One region of the Mangrovibacter phragmitis genome, then DNA from elsewhere that is predicted to be linked to it. Evidence: riboswitches for the same ligand, from Rfam matches in the RefSeq annotation. Region 1 holds a riboswitch; each other region holds the start of a gene.
The links. A riboswitch is a leader RNA that binds a small molecule or an ion and turns the genes downstream of it on or off. The one in region 1 is predicted to bind thiamine pyrophosphate.

Region 1 (4,644 bases):
CCACGAGAAACAATCCCGGTGAGGCGGTCTGCGGTCATTGGCACATAACGTAACAGTACTCCGGCATGGATAGTGAAGTAGTCCACGCCTTGCTCAGCCTGTTCAAGTAATGTGTCACGGAATAGCGGCCAGGTCAGGTCTTCCGCAATACCATTGACCTTTTCCAGCGCCTGATAAATTGGAACAGTACCAATGGGAACCGGGCTGTTGCGCAGGATCCACTCACGGGTTTCATGAATATAGCGGCCCGTTGATAAGTCCATTACTGTGTCGGCACCCCAGCGTGTTGACCACACCAGTTTTTCCACTTCTTCTTCAATGGAAGAACTGACCGCCGAGTTACCGATATTGGCATTTACTTTAACCAGAAAGTTACGACCAATAATCATCGGTTCAGATTCGGGGTGGTTAATGTTTGCCGGAATAATTGCACGTCCGGCAGCGACTTCATCACGAACAAACTCGGGGGTGATATTTTCAGGGAGATGGGCGCCAAAGCTGTGCCCCGGGTGCTGGTGGCGTAACACGCTATCGCGAATCCGTTCGCGGCCCATATTTTCCCGCAGTGCAATAAACTCCATCTCCGGGGTGATAATTCCTTTACGGGCGTAGTGTAATTGTGTAACGCAATGCCCTTTTATGGCCCTGCGTGGCGGCTGAACGCCCTTGAAACGTAATTCTTCCAGCCCTTCGTCTTCCTGGCGTGCCAGCGTCCAGGACGATGAACTGTTGCGCAGTTGCTGGGTATCTTCGCGGGCATCAATCCAGGGCTGGCGGCATTTGGGCAGTCCCTGAAGTACATCAATTGACTTGTCCGGGTCGCCATAAGGACCGGAAGTGTCATAAACCGGTATTGGGTCATTTGGCGTTAGTTCAGGGTTTTCCCGTGTACCGCCAGTCACGGTTGGGCTCATTTGTATTTCACGCATGGGCACCTGAATATCCGGGCGGCTGCCAGCCAGATATACCCGTTTTGATGCAGGGAAAGCAGAGCCTTCCAGAGTATTGATAAATTGCTGAGCAGCATCGCGTTGCTCACGGCGGGTTGGTGTTTTTTGTACGGACATAGCGCATTCCAGTTTGTTGGTCAGGAAGTGGCTTGTCAGAACGACGGACAGGAGTAGCAAAGACGCAATAACGCCAGAAAATAAGCGTAATGCAGGGAGAGTACTCTTGTTCCCTTCGCAGGTCTTAACCTGATCAGGTTCCGCGGATCCCGAATTAACGGTCTCAGCCCGTGTTTTCACACTGGGCACTCCGACAAGAAAAACATCGCTTTCGCGATAATGTATTAGGACTAACTTACTCGTTCACAGAATAAAACTCAAGCAGGGCGGGATGTGGCGTTGTCCGGTTCGGTATTCTGTAAATCGTTTTTACACAGCTGGATAAGCAGCTTGTCTTCAAGGGTAAAACGCGCTTCAAGTGCTTCACCTATCCCGGATAAAGCCTGCTGAAACTCCTGCCAGTTATCGTGATCAATGGCGGTTTCCAGACTGGTATCGTAAAAATGCATAATAGACTGCGTATTGGCTTCTAACCGGGGATAGAGCTGTGCGACAGATTTTGCGGTACTGGTCCCTTCCACCTCTCGAATGATGCGCTCATAAAGACTAAAGTGGCATGCTGAGAGGTAGTCCACCAGACCCTGGCAAAAATCGTCCAGCGCTTTTTCATCAATGGCGGAATGGGCGCTTTTTTTAGGCTTGAGCCCGACTAACCGGTAATAAGCAATCAGCAGTTGCCTGCGGGTATTCAGCCAACTGTCAACTAATGTATTACTACCACCAACACGGGCTGTCAGATCTTCCAGTTGGTTTAGCATGTTTGAGCATCTCCATGAGTTATATACTCGTCATGCTTCAATTTGCAGGTACCTAAGCAGTGCTTGCCTGCAACTCGAATTATTTTGAGTATCAGATAAAACTCTGAACCATCTGAATGTAGCTATTATGTAAACCAACATGCCAGTGACACAGAGGTTGTGCAAGAAAATATGAAATACATTGTAGAAAAAACCGATGAAGGCTGGTGGGTTGTCAGCCATGAGCAAAAATTATGGCTGCCGCAAGGGGAGTTACCCTGCGGGCGTGCGGAGCAGTACCAGTTGGATGGTTTACCGGCAATGCAAATTGGTTTATGGGATTCCCTTCCAGTCTGGCTGGTTCAACATAACTTCCCTACAGGAATGGCTTCTGTCAGGCAACTTCTCGACAAAGAAAGTGGGCTGTTTCAGTTAGCCGGCCGGGGTGTCCAACTGGCTGAGTTTTACCGTTCTCACAAGTATTGTGGCTATTGTGGCGCAGAAATGTACCCCAGCAAAACTGAATGGGCGATGTTGTGCAGCCACTGCCACGAGCGTTATTACCCGCAAATTGCGCCCTGCATTATCGTGGCGATTCGCCGCGATGACCATATTTTGCTGGCACGCCATAACCGGCACAAAAACGGAGTCTACACCGTACTGGCGGGTTTCGTGGAGGTAGGAGAAACGCTCGAGCAGGCTGTAGCCCGTGAAGTTATGGAAGAAAGCAGCATTCGCGTGAAAAATTTGCGTTATATCAGTTCTCAGCCCTGGCCTTTCCCACAATCGTTGATGATGGCATACATGGCGGATTACCACAGTGGTGATATCAAAATCGACCCGTCAGAGCTACTTGATGCTAACTGGTATCGCTATGACCAGCTTCCTCTGCTCCCACCTCCGGGGACTATCGCACGGCGGTTAATAGAAGATACTGTTGCCTTATGTCGGGCTGAGTATGAATAACATGGTACACTCAGCACCCTATTTCTATTGTTTTCTCTACCCTGACTGCGGGTGAATCAGCGCACAGAAGGAACCCCATGACTGACCTGAAAAATGATCGTTATTTGCGAGCCCTGTTACGCCAGCCGGTTGATGTTACCCCTGTCTGGATGATGCGCCAGGCGGGCCGGTATTTACCGGAATATAAAGCGACTCGCGCACCAGCAGGGGATTTTATGGCGCTGTGCAGGAATGCTGAACTTGCCTGTGAGGTAACATTGCAACCCCTGCGCCGTTACGCTCTGGATGCCGCAATTCTGTTCTCCGATATTTTGACCATTCCGGATGCGATGGGGCTGGGGCTCTATTTTGAAGCAGGGGAAGGACCACGCTTCACGTTACCCGTGCGCAGCAAGGCCGACGTGGAAAAATTACCGGTTCCTGATCCGGAAATGGAACTGGGCTATGTCATGAATGCAGTGCGCACTATCCGCCGTGAACTGGCCGGGCAGGTACCGCTGATCGGGTTCTCTGGTAGCCCGTGGACGCTGGCGACTTACATGGTTGAAGGTGGCAGCAGCAAAGCTTTTACGGTTATCAAAAAAATGCTGTTTGCCGAGCCTCAGACCTTACATACGCTGCTGGGCAAACTGGCAGAAAGCGTGACGCTCTACCTCAATGCTCAAATTCGGGCCGGTGCGCAATCTGTGATGATTTTTGATACCTGGGGTGGTGTACTGAGTGGGCGAGATTATCAGGCGTTTTCCCTGAATTATATGCAGCAAATTGTTGCCGGACTGATTCGTGAACACGAAGGGCGCCGTGTGCCTGTGACATTGTTTACCAAAGGCGGTGGGCAGTGGCTGGAAGCGATGGCCGAAACTGGGTGCGATGCCCTGGGCATAGACTGGACAACGGATATTGCGGATGCCCGGCGCCGGGTGGGGCATAAAGTAGCATTACAAGGTAATATGGACCCATCGATGCTGTATGCGCCCCCGGCTCGTATCGAAGAGGAAGTAGCCTCTATCCTGGCCGGGTTTGGTCATGGAGAAGGCCATGTGTTCAATCTTGGGCACGGTATTCACCAGGATGTCCCGCCAGAGCATGCAGGCGCGTTTGTTGACGCTGTACACCGGCTTTCTGTTCAGTGGCATAAGTAATGGACCTGGCGGCGCTCAGGGCGCAACAACAGCAGCTGGCCTCTCAGGTGATAACCGAAGACTGCGGCGTGCCTGCTGAACCGCAGCTCATTGGTGGTGCTGATGTTGGGTTTGAACAACAGGGTACTGTGACCCGTGCCGCACTGGTTCTGCTCTCCTGGCCCGGTTTAACGCTGGTAGAATACCAGGTTGCCCGTATTCCAACGGAATTCCCGTATATCCCTGGTTACCTCTCTTTTCGCGAATGCCCGGCGCTACTGGCTGCGTGGGAGAAGTTATCCCGGCAACCTGATTTACTTTTTGTCGATGGGCAGGGGATTGCTCATCCACGCCAGTTCGGTGTCGCCAGCCATTTTGGTTTACTGGTCGATACCCCAACAATTGGCGTGGCGAAAAAGCGCCTGTATGGCACATCAGACAGCGAGCGGCTGGTGCATGACGGAGTTGCACCGTTGCTGTCCTCAGAGCGCTCTTTGGGCTGGGTGTGGCGCAGTAAGCTGCGCTGCCTGCCTTTGTTTATTTCTCCTGGGCACAGGGTTCACCCGGACACCGCGCTTGCGTGGGTACAACGCTGTACACGAGGTTACCGCCTGCCTGAACCGACACGCTGGGCTGATGCTGTCGCATCCCGTCGCCCGGCATTTATACGCTGGCAAGAAAAAATGCGCCAGGTAGAGTAAACTGCGCCCAATATCGACTGTTGAGACTTCACTATGTTACAAAACCCAATTC
Region 2 (4,644 bases), 690 kb from region 1:
CCATAGCCGGGTAGATTTTAAACGAAAAAAACCAGCAGCACGATTGCCGCTGGTTGGTTAAAAGCACCAATACTCAGTCACACTTGATGAGAACGATGATGTCTGTGCCAAACACAAGGATACGAACACTGCCACTGCATGAGTTCATCAAGCATCTGCACACGCTGTTGAGGGTCAAGGCAGGCCAGCCATGAACCAGAAACACGCCGTGTTGCAGTAAAAAAAGCCAAATAAAACTGCTCTGCAAAGGAACGCTTCATAAGTCACCTCGCTTTCATCACGAAACAGTATTGGCGTAATATAGGGAAAGATAAATTGATGAGTTTTCGTCCGGAGTTCCTCTTTTATGGCATCAACACGCTTGCAGCAGCAGTTCATCCGGTTATGGCAATGTTGTGACGGCCAGCCTCAGTCCACAACGCTGCATGATCTTTCCACCCTGCTCAATTGCTCGCGGCGCCATATGCGTACTCTGCTCAATGCCATGCAGGCAAAAGGCTGGCTGACATGGGAAGCAGAGGCCGGGCGCGGCAAACGTTCACAGCTGGCATTTATCTATACGGGTTTATCTCTTCAGCAACAGCGGGCGGAAGACTTACTGGAGCAGGACAGGGTTGACCAACTGGTACAAATCGTTGGCGATAAAGATGAAGTCAAAAAGATGTTGCTCTCACACCTGGGGCGCAGCTTCCGCCAGGGGCGCCATATTCTGCGGGTTCTTTATTATCGCCCACTGCTGAATTTATTACCCGGCACACCACTGCGCCGTTCCGAAACTCATATTGTGCGGCAAATATTCAATGGGCTGACGCGAATAAATGAGGAAAATGGGGAACTGGAAGCAGACATTGCTCACCACTGGCAGCAATTATCACCTTGCCACTGGCGCTTTTTTTTACGTCCCGGAGTACATTTTCACCACGGGCGTGAACTCGAAATGGCCGATGTACTGTATTCACTGAACCGGGTTAACCAGCAACCTTTGTATGAGCATATTGCCCGTATATCCTCGCCGACCAACTGGACGCTGGATATCATACTTCACGAGCCTGATAACTGGCTGCCCTGGTTGATGGCGGGGGTTTCCGCGATGATTTTGCCCCGGGAATGGGAGTCATTGCCGCATTTCGCCACCCATCCAACCGGAACAGGGCCTTATTCTGTTACACGCAATAATACCAGCCAGCTCAGTATTCAGGCATTTGATGACTACTTTGGCTTCCGCGCGCTGATTGATGAAGTCAATATTTGGGTGTTGCCCGAAATCGGTGAAGACATGAGCTGTGGTGTATTTCTCGAAGATGGCAGCCAGAGTGAAAAAGCCGAAGAAAGCCGCCTGGAAGAAGGCTGCTATTACCTGTTGTTTGACCAGCGCTCAAAACATGGCGCAAACCCGCATGTAAGAGCATGGCTGAGCCAGGTACTTTCACCCGTAAATATTCTGGCTGACAGCGGCCCTCAATATCATCGCCTGTGGTTTCCAGCCTGGGGTTTACTGCCCCGCTGGCACCACACTCCAGCCAGCACGGAGTGTGGCAAACCAGAAGGCCTGACCAGCCTTACGCTCACATTTTATGCCGACCACATAGAACACCGCACACTGAGCGACATTATCAGTAAACGCCTGGCACAACACGGCATCCACCTGGTGATACAGGAAATCAGCTATAACGACTGGTTTAATGGCGATGTGCACAGCGATATTTGGCTTAACAGCGCCAATTTCACACTGCCGCTGGATTACTCGGTCTTTGCTCATCTGTACGAAATTCCCCTGCTGAGCAAAGGGTTGGGTATCGCCATGAAAGAAGCCCACCAGCAATGGCGCACAGGCGAGCTGAATGCGGCCCGGTGGGCACGCCAGTGTGTCGAACAACAACATATACTGCCACTGATTCACCACTGGCTCACTATTCAGGGGCAGCGCAGCATGCGGGGGTTGCGGATGAATACGCTGGGGTGGTTCGACTTCAAATCCGCCTGGTTTGCGCCACCAGAAAACTAACCCAACATGTTCTTTAATAATGCCAGGCAAATCATTACAATGAGCCGTTCTCAACGGGGTGCCCTGGATACCAGGCGCTGAGATAATACCCGTCGAACCTGATCCGGATAACGCCGGCGAAGGGATTTGAGGCCGTTCTCAAAATCCTTTGCCACCCTTTTTCAGGAGTGCAAAGTGTTAAAAAAATTACTGGCTCTACTGGTACTGGCCGCTGCGCCTGTCCTCGCTAAACCTACTCTCACCGTTTATACCTACGACTCATTTTCTGCTGACTGGGGCCCTGGCCCGGCAATCAAGAAAGCCTTTGAAGCACAATGTGGTTGCGATTTGAAATATGTTGCGCTGGAAGACGGCGTATCACTGCTCAACCGCGTGCGTATGGAAGGGAAAAAAAGCAAAGCAGACATTGTCCTGGGTCTTGATAATAACCTGATAACTGCCGCCCGTCGCACCGGGCTGTTTGCCAAAGCAGATATCACCCTGCCACCGTTGGCCTTACCTGGCGGCTGGTCAGACGATACATTTATCCCTTTTGATTATGGTTATTTTGCATTTGTCTACGACAAGAACAAACTGCACAACCCACCACACAGCCTGAAAGAACTGGTTGAAAGCCCACAGCAGTGGAAAGTGATTTATGAAGACCCACGAACCAGTACACCTGGCCTGGGGCTGTTGCTGTGGATGCAAAAGGTCTACGGCGACAAGGCACCGGAAGCCTGGCAAAAACTGGCTAAAAAGACAGTGACAGTAACCAAAGGCTGGAGTGAAGCTTATGGGCTATTCCTCAAGGGTGAGAGCGACCTGGTTCTGAGTTACACCACATCACCTGCGTATCACATTATTGAAGAGAAAAAAGATAATTATGCGGCCGCAGGTTTCAGCGAAGGGCAGTATATGCAGGTGGAAGTCGCTGCCCGCCTTGCCAACAGTCCGCACCCGGAACTGGCGAAGCAGTTTATGCAGTTTATGGTTTCTGATGCGTTCCAAAAAACAATCCCCACTGGCAACTGGATGTATCCGGTAAGCCATGTAGCGGTTCCGGAAGCCTTTAATCAACTGGTTAAACCCACCACCAGCCTGGTGTTTACGCCTGAACAGGTAGAACAAAACCGGGCAGCATGGATTAGCCAATGGCAGCAAGCCGTCAGCCATTAATTCCGGGCTGGTTATGGCCCGGCCTGATAGCCGCCGGAGCGATTTGCATTGTCGCTCTGGCGGCTTTTGGCGCTTTATGGCTACATGCGCCACAGACAGACTACAGCGCACTGCTACACGACCCATGGTTGTGGCATGTGGTGAGGTTTTCGTTCTTCCAGGCTTCTTTGTCTGCCTTGCTGTCTGTTCTCCCTGCAATATTACTGGCGCGAGCACTCTACCGTCGTCGTTTCCCAGGCCGGCAACTCTTACTGCGTTTATGTGCCATGACACTGGTTTTGCCCGTCCTGGTAGCCGTCTTTGGGATTCTGAGTGTGTATGGCCGCGAAGGCTGGTTAAGCACTGTTTTTGAATTGTCAGGTCTGAAGTGGTCATTCACGCCTTATGGGCTGCAGGGTATTTTGCTGGCCCATGTCTTTTTTAATCTGCCTTTAGCCACGCGTTTGCTGCTCCAGTCTTTGGAAAATATCCCTGTTGAACAGCGACTACTTGCCGCACAACTGAATATGCGCGGCTGGTACTTTTTCCGCCTGGTAGAGTGGCCCTGGATGCAACGCCAGATATTTCCAGCAGGCGCACTCATCTTTATGCTGTGTTTCGCCAGTTTTGCCACGGTACTGGCATTGGGTGGCGGCCCACAAGCTACAACCATTGAGCTGGCTATTTACCAGGCACTGAGTTTTGATTTTGATCCCGCCAAAGCCGCCTGCCTGGCACTGATCCAGATGTTGTGCTGTTTTGGCCTTGTCTTATTGAGCCAAAAAATGACTCAGGCTTTTTCTCCCGGAGAGAGCCAGAATGCAACCTGGCGGGATCCACAGGACAACCTGGCAGCCCGGGTACTGGATAGCGCGGTGATCATTCTGGCATTACTGCTACTGTTGCCACCACTTATGGCCGTTATTGCAGACGGGCTGGTCAACAACCCGATGGTTATTTTTCACCAGCCAGCGTTGTGGTCTGCGCTACTCACCTCGGTTCGCATTGCCTGTGCGGCAGGCATTGTGTGCTTATGCCTGACCACAATGCTGCTGTGGAGCAGCCGGGAGCTCCGTTTGCGTCAGCATCAACGCCCGGCACAAGCCATGGAGCTGAGTGGCTTACTGATTCTCGCCATGCCCGGAATCGTGCTGGCTACAGGTTTTTTCTTACTATTAAACAGCACAACCGGGTTACCTGAACGGGCTGATGGTATTGTGATTTTTACTAATGCATTGATGGCAATCCCCTATGCCATGAAAGTGCTGGAAAGCCCATTTTATGATATTGCCAGCCGATATAACCGGCTCTGCCAGCACCTGGATATCAGGGGTATTAACCGCCTTCGTTGGGTGGAATTACGGGCACTGAAACGCCCCTGTGCTCAGGCCCTGGCTTTTGCCTGCGTATTATCACTGGGGGATTTTGGTGTTGTCGCTTTGTTTGGCAGTGACGATTTTCGCACCCTGCCTTTTTACCTCTACCAACAAATAGGGGCCTAC
Region 3 (4,644 bases), 2.8 Mb from region 1:
ACTTCTTTCGTTAATCCGTTCATTCCATCGGCAATCAGAACTGCCCCAGCCAGCATACCAATCGGCCCCATAGTGGATAACATCATAAAGCCACCAAAGAGAACCACGCCTGATAGCACCACATTTACAGCGGATATAACATAACCGACGATTTTATTATTTTCCTTAACAAACTCGACCTTCGCGTAAAGCTGTGCGGCTCTGGTTCTTAACAGACGTTCTTGTTCGTGCAGATTATCCGTTTCGACACGCAGATTTTTGATGCATACGATGCATTCTTCATCTGTTTTAGCTCGCCGTGCTGCCTCGAACTCCTTTTCTACGACCTGTTTTATCTCTTCGATAAACTTGATACGTGTTAGGCCATCTTGCAAATAGAATGCTGACAGCCGGTTTGCTGTTTCGACGAGTTTCCGGGCTTCCAGATTCACCATTGTATCAGACCATGTTCTGTTCCAGCCCCTGTTGAGCAGCGCGATATCCATAAAGACTCCTTTCATGAATATGTCTGGTCATTTTACGTGCAATAAGGTCGAAGACAACAAAAAAAGATTTTATAAGAAACCACTTAAGTAAGACATGAACGAATAAAGTAGCTGCGGAGAGTGTACGGGTGGCACAGTAACTTTTGGTCTATTCTGCGTCTGTGTTCCTGAGATATGAGCGAGAAACGGACGGTTTGAAGGCGTTAGAAAAAAAACTCAGCCATAAACAGAGGGCCAGCGGATTAGATTAAGCTACATTTCAGACACAGCCCAACGCATTAAGGTTTTCTCAAAGCCAGTCAGTGGGAGCTGTTCTACTCTGTGAGATAGAGCCCGAAAGATGTTCTGATGGCAAAATAAGGTTCTTGAGCTGGGTCGAGATCTGAGTGGGTATTCCGTATTCGTCTAACGCAGTGAGTAGCGGGTCAAGGAACAGATTTTCAAGTTGCTCAAAAACCGTTATGCCGTAATAATGGATGGTTTCTTGTGCCATACAAACTGTCACTCATCCTGTCACACATGGCCCAAAAGGGCCGCTTTTACCGTTTACAAGACTTCCCGCTGGCATTACTATCCTGATCAGGGATTAATGAGGAGCATTAATCGCAAGCTTTTGATTTTGTTTTATTTGACTCGGGGTGCCCCATCATAGATGGGCTGAGAAATACCCGTATTACCTGATCTGGATAATGCCAGCGTAGGGAAGTCAGATACCTGTCCGGTATCGCTTCTTCACGCCGGACAGGAGCCTGAAATGCAACCTGACCTGCTGTGCGGCAATCAAGCCGCCACCGTTTTACAACACTTCCGTACTCACCGCCCACTGGTCCATTGCCTGACCAATGACGTGGTACAAACCTTTACTGCCAATACCTTGCTTGCTTTGCGTGCGTCCCCCGCGATGGTGCCGGACGAGCAGGAAGCCGCACAATTCGCGGCCCTGGCAGATGCCTTACTGATTAATGTTGGCACACTCACCACACCGCGAGCTGCAGGCATGATGGCAGCGATTCATGCAGCCAATAACGCGGGTAAACCCTGGGCGCTGGATCCGGTTGCGGTGGGTGCGTTGCAGTTGCGTACCACATTTGCCCATCAGGCATGCGAATTACGCCCGGCAGCGATACGGGGCAATGCCTCCGAAATTATGGCGCTGGCAGGTAGCGGTACAGGCGGGCGCGGAGTGGATTCGTTGCAGCCAGCAGAGCAGGCAATAGATGCCGCCGTGCGTCTTGCCCGGAGTTCCGGGGCTGTTGTCGCGGTGACAGGTGAGGTGGATTATGTCACCGATGGTGAACGCACTCTGGCTGTCCCCGGAGGCGATGTGTTGATGACGTATGTTGTGGGCACCGGGTGTGCGCTTTCTGCTGTGGTTGCCGCCAGTTGCGCGTTACCGGGTGACAGGCTGGTGAATGTCGCTGGCGCGTGCCGGATTATGTCTTGTGCCGGGGAGCTCGCTGTTGCAGCAAGCCGGGGCCCGGGCAGTTTTGTTCCTGCCATGCTGGATGCCTTGTGGAACCTCAATGAAGGGGCTCTGGCATGAGAAGAGTTAATGCACTGACAATCGCCGGAACGGACCCCAGTGGTGGGGCAGGCATCCAGGCCGATTTAAAAACCTTTTCTGCGCTGGGAGCTTACGGGTGTTCGGTTATCACTGCGCTGGTGGCGCAAAATACACGCGGCGTGCAGTCGGTCTACCGCATTGAGCCGGATTTTGTCGCCGCACAACTGGATTCAGTGCTTAGCGATGTGCGTATCGACTCCACGAAAATTGGCATGCTGGCAGAGACTGACATTGTGGAGGCGGTTGCAGAGCAACTGCGGCGCTATCAGAACCACAACGTCGTTCTCGATACGGTGATGCTGGCCAAAAGTGGCGACCCGCTTCTTTCAGCCTCTGCCGTTGATACACTGCGTAAAAAATTGCTGCCGCAGGTGGCGCTTATCACCCCAAACCTGCCAGAAGCCGCAGCACTGTTAGATGCGCCATCTGCGCAAACTGAAGGTGAAATGAAAGCGCAGGGGCAGGCGCTACTGGCAATGGGGTGCGGCGCAGTGCTCATGAAAGGGGGGCATTTGAATGATGTTGAAAGCCCGGACTGGCTCTTTACCCGTGATGGTGAATGGCGTTTTACTGCACCGCGCGTGCAGACTAAAAACACCCATGGCACAGGCTGCACACTCTCTGCCGCCCTTGCAGCGTTACGCCCACGGCATAGTACCTGGGCAGATACGGTGCAGCAGGCTAAAAACTGGCTCTCCGCTGCGCTGGCGCAAGCGGATACTCTGGAAGTAGGGCACGGGATTGGGCCGGTTCACCATTTTCATGAGTGGTGGTAGCCGTATATATCTGTCATGTTGCAACTTGCAGGTGCGTTAGCTGCACCTCACCCCGGTAGATACTTAATATAAGCTGCCGGGGGTACTGCCTTGCAACCTTCCTGCAATTCGCATTATTTAGGGTATACTGGCAGGAAACCCCGGCCAGAGAAAAACAGAGATGGAACAAGCGCATACCCGGTTAATTGCCCACCTTAATGAACGGATTGCCGCGCCCGATAACACGCCGCTGTACCTTAAATTTGCCGAAACGGTCAAAAACGCGGTGCGCAGTGGCCTGCTGGAGCACGGAAATATCCTGCCGGGTGAGCGTGACCTGAGCCAGTTAACCGGGGTGTCGCGAATCACAGTACGCAAAGCGATGCAGGCGCTGGAAGAAGAGGGCGTGGTGACCCGTGCTCGTGGTTATGGTACGCAAATCAATAATATATTTGAATATTCCCTGAAAGAGGCGCGCGGTTTTTCTCAGCAGGTGGTGTTGCGTGGTAAGAAACCGAATACTCTGTGGGTCAATAAGCGGGTGGTGAAATGCCCGGAAGAGGTAGCCAGCCAGTTGTCGGTTGCGCCGCAAAGCGATGTTTTTTTGCTTAAGCGTATTCGCTATGTTGATGAAGATGCTGTCTCAATTGAGGAGTCCTGGGTGCCGGCGGGGTTAATCCATGACCCCGATGCGATTGGTATTTCGTTGTATGACTATTTTCGCAGCCAGAATATTTTCCCTCAGCGCACCCGCTCACGCGTCAGCGCCCGCATGCCGGACAGCGAATTTCAGGAACATATCAGTATGGATGACAAAATACCGGTGCTGGTGATTAAGCAAGTGGCGCTTGACCAGCAACACCGGCCGGTTGAGTACAGCATCAGCTACTGCCGCAGCGATCTATACGTTTTTGTGTGCGAGGAGTAACTCCTCACGCGTCGGAGCGCAGTCCCCGCCACGATGGCTGACAACCCAGGCGGCCACTGCGTTGCCAAGCCTGACTGAATCAGCCAGAGACCAACCCGCGGCAAGGCCCGCCAGCGTTCCTCCGGCATGGCTGTCGCCTGCGCCGATAGTATCCACAACAGTCGCCTGAAATGCCGGGACATAACCTGATTCAGTACCGTCATACCAGGTGGCTCCCTCTTTGTCATGGCGAACAATCAATGCACTGGCAAACCGTTGCTGCCATACCTCTCCCAATTGTTCCTCTGCCACGCCCAGCCGCCCGGCGGCAATCTGCGCCTCCTGGCGGTTCAGAGACACCACGGGGCGGCAGGCCATAATCCGTGCCATCAGCGCATCAGAGATATCAGCAAGACGCGGGCCGAAATCAATAAACGCGGTTACCTCCGGCAACCCCTCCAGCCAGTTCGTCAACAGTTCACCGCACGGCGATACCAACTGATAGCCGGAAAGATAGACGAGGCTGCCTGGGGGCACATCGAGTTTAGCCAGCCACGCTGGTTGCCACTGGTTTTCTACGCCACTGAAGGACATAAATGTACGTTCGCCGTCCGGCTCAACAAGTGCCAGGCACCAACCGTTATCACCCGTTTCAGCGTCTACCACGCTATGAAGACTCTGCTTTGCCATTGCGTTGCGAATGATATCGGCCCACACGCCGTGCCCCACGGGCAGGGCGTTTTGCGCGGCAATACCCAGCCGTTTCAGGGCGATGGCGATATTCAGTGCACAGCCACCAATATTAACCCCTTGCTGTTTTAGCTCAATATCGCAACCGCTCCACGGCAAAGCCCAGGCGTCTGCAATCACGTCAATCACGGCCGCGCCCAGTACCGTGAGCGGTCGAATGGCGCGTAATGTTTCAATCTGGTG

Region 2: linked by a shared signal. The riboswitch ahead of thiB (thiamine ABC transporter substrate binding subunit) and the one ahead of thiC (phosphomethylpyrimidine synthase ThiC) in region 1 are both predicted to bind thiamine pyrophosphate.
Region 3: linked by a shared signal. The riboswitch ahead of thiM (hydroxyethylthiazole kinase) and the one ahead of thiC (phosphomethylpyrimidine synthase ThiC) in region 1 are both predicted to bind thiamine pyrophosphate.

The regions. Positions count from the first base shown of each region.
Region 1 is NZ_CP134782.1:5,411,469-5,416,112, reverse strand. It holds gene thiC (phosphomethylpyrimidine synthase ThiC) at 1-1,067, opposite strand, end outside; TPP riboswitch at 1,161-1,270, opposite strand; gene MPHASIOC01_RS25955 (Rsd/AlgQ family anti-sigma factor) at 1,325-1,825, opposite strand; gene nudC (NAD(+) diphosphatase) at 1,997-2,770, shown strand; gene hemE (uroporphyrinogen decarboxylase) at 2,848-3,912, shown strand; gene nfi (deoxyribonuclease V) at 3,912-4,592, shown strand; gene MPHASIOC01_RS25935 (YjaG family protein) at 4,626-4,644, shown strand, end outside.
Region 2 is NZ_CP134782.1:4,717,378-4,722,021, forward strand. It holds gene sgrT (glucose uptake inhibitor SgrT) at 78-260, opposite strand; gene sgrR (HTH-type transcriptional regulator SgrR) at 347-2,005, shown strand; TPP riboswitch at 2,050-2,148, shown strand; gene thiB (thiamine ABC transporter substrate binding subunit) at 2,180-3,163, shown strand; gene thiP (thiamine/thiamine pyrophosphate ABC transporter permease ThiP) at 3,139-4,644, shown strand, end outside.
Region 3 is NZ_CP134782.1:2,429,485-2,434,128, reverse strand. It holds gene MPHASIOC01_RS11785 (DUF4225 domain-containing protein) at 1-485, opposite strand, end outside; TPP riboswitch at 1,110-1,206, shown strand; gene thiM (hydroxyethylthiazole kinase) at 1,240-2,028, shown strand; gene thiD (bifunctional hydroxymethylpyrimidine kinase/phosphomethylpyrimidine kinase) at 2,025-2,825, shown strand; gene MPHASIOC01_RS11770 (GntR family transcriptional regulator) at 2,986-3,732, shown strand; gene MPHASIOC01_RS11765 (PfkB family carbohydrate kinase) at 3,706-4,644, opposite strand, start outside.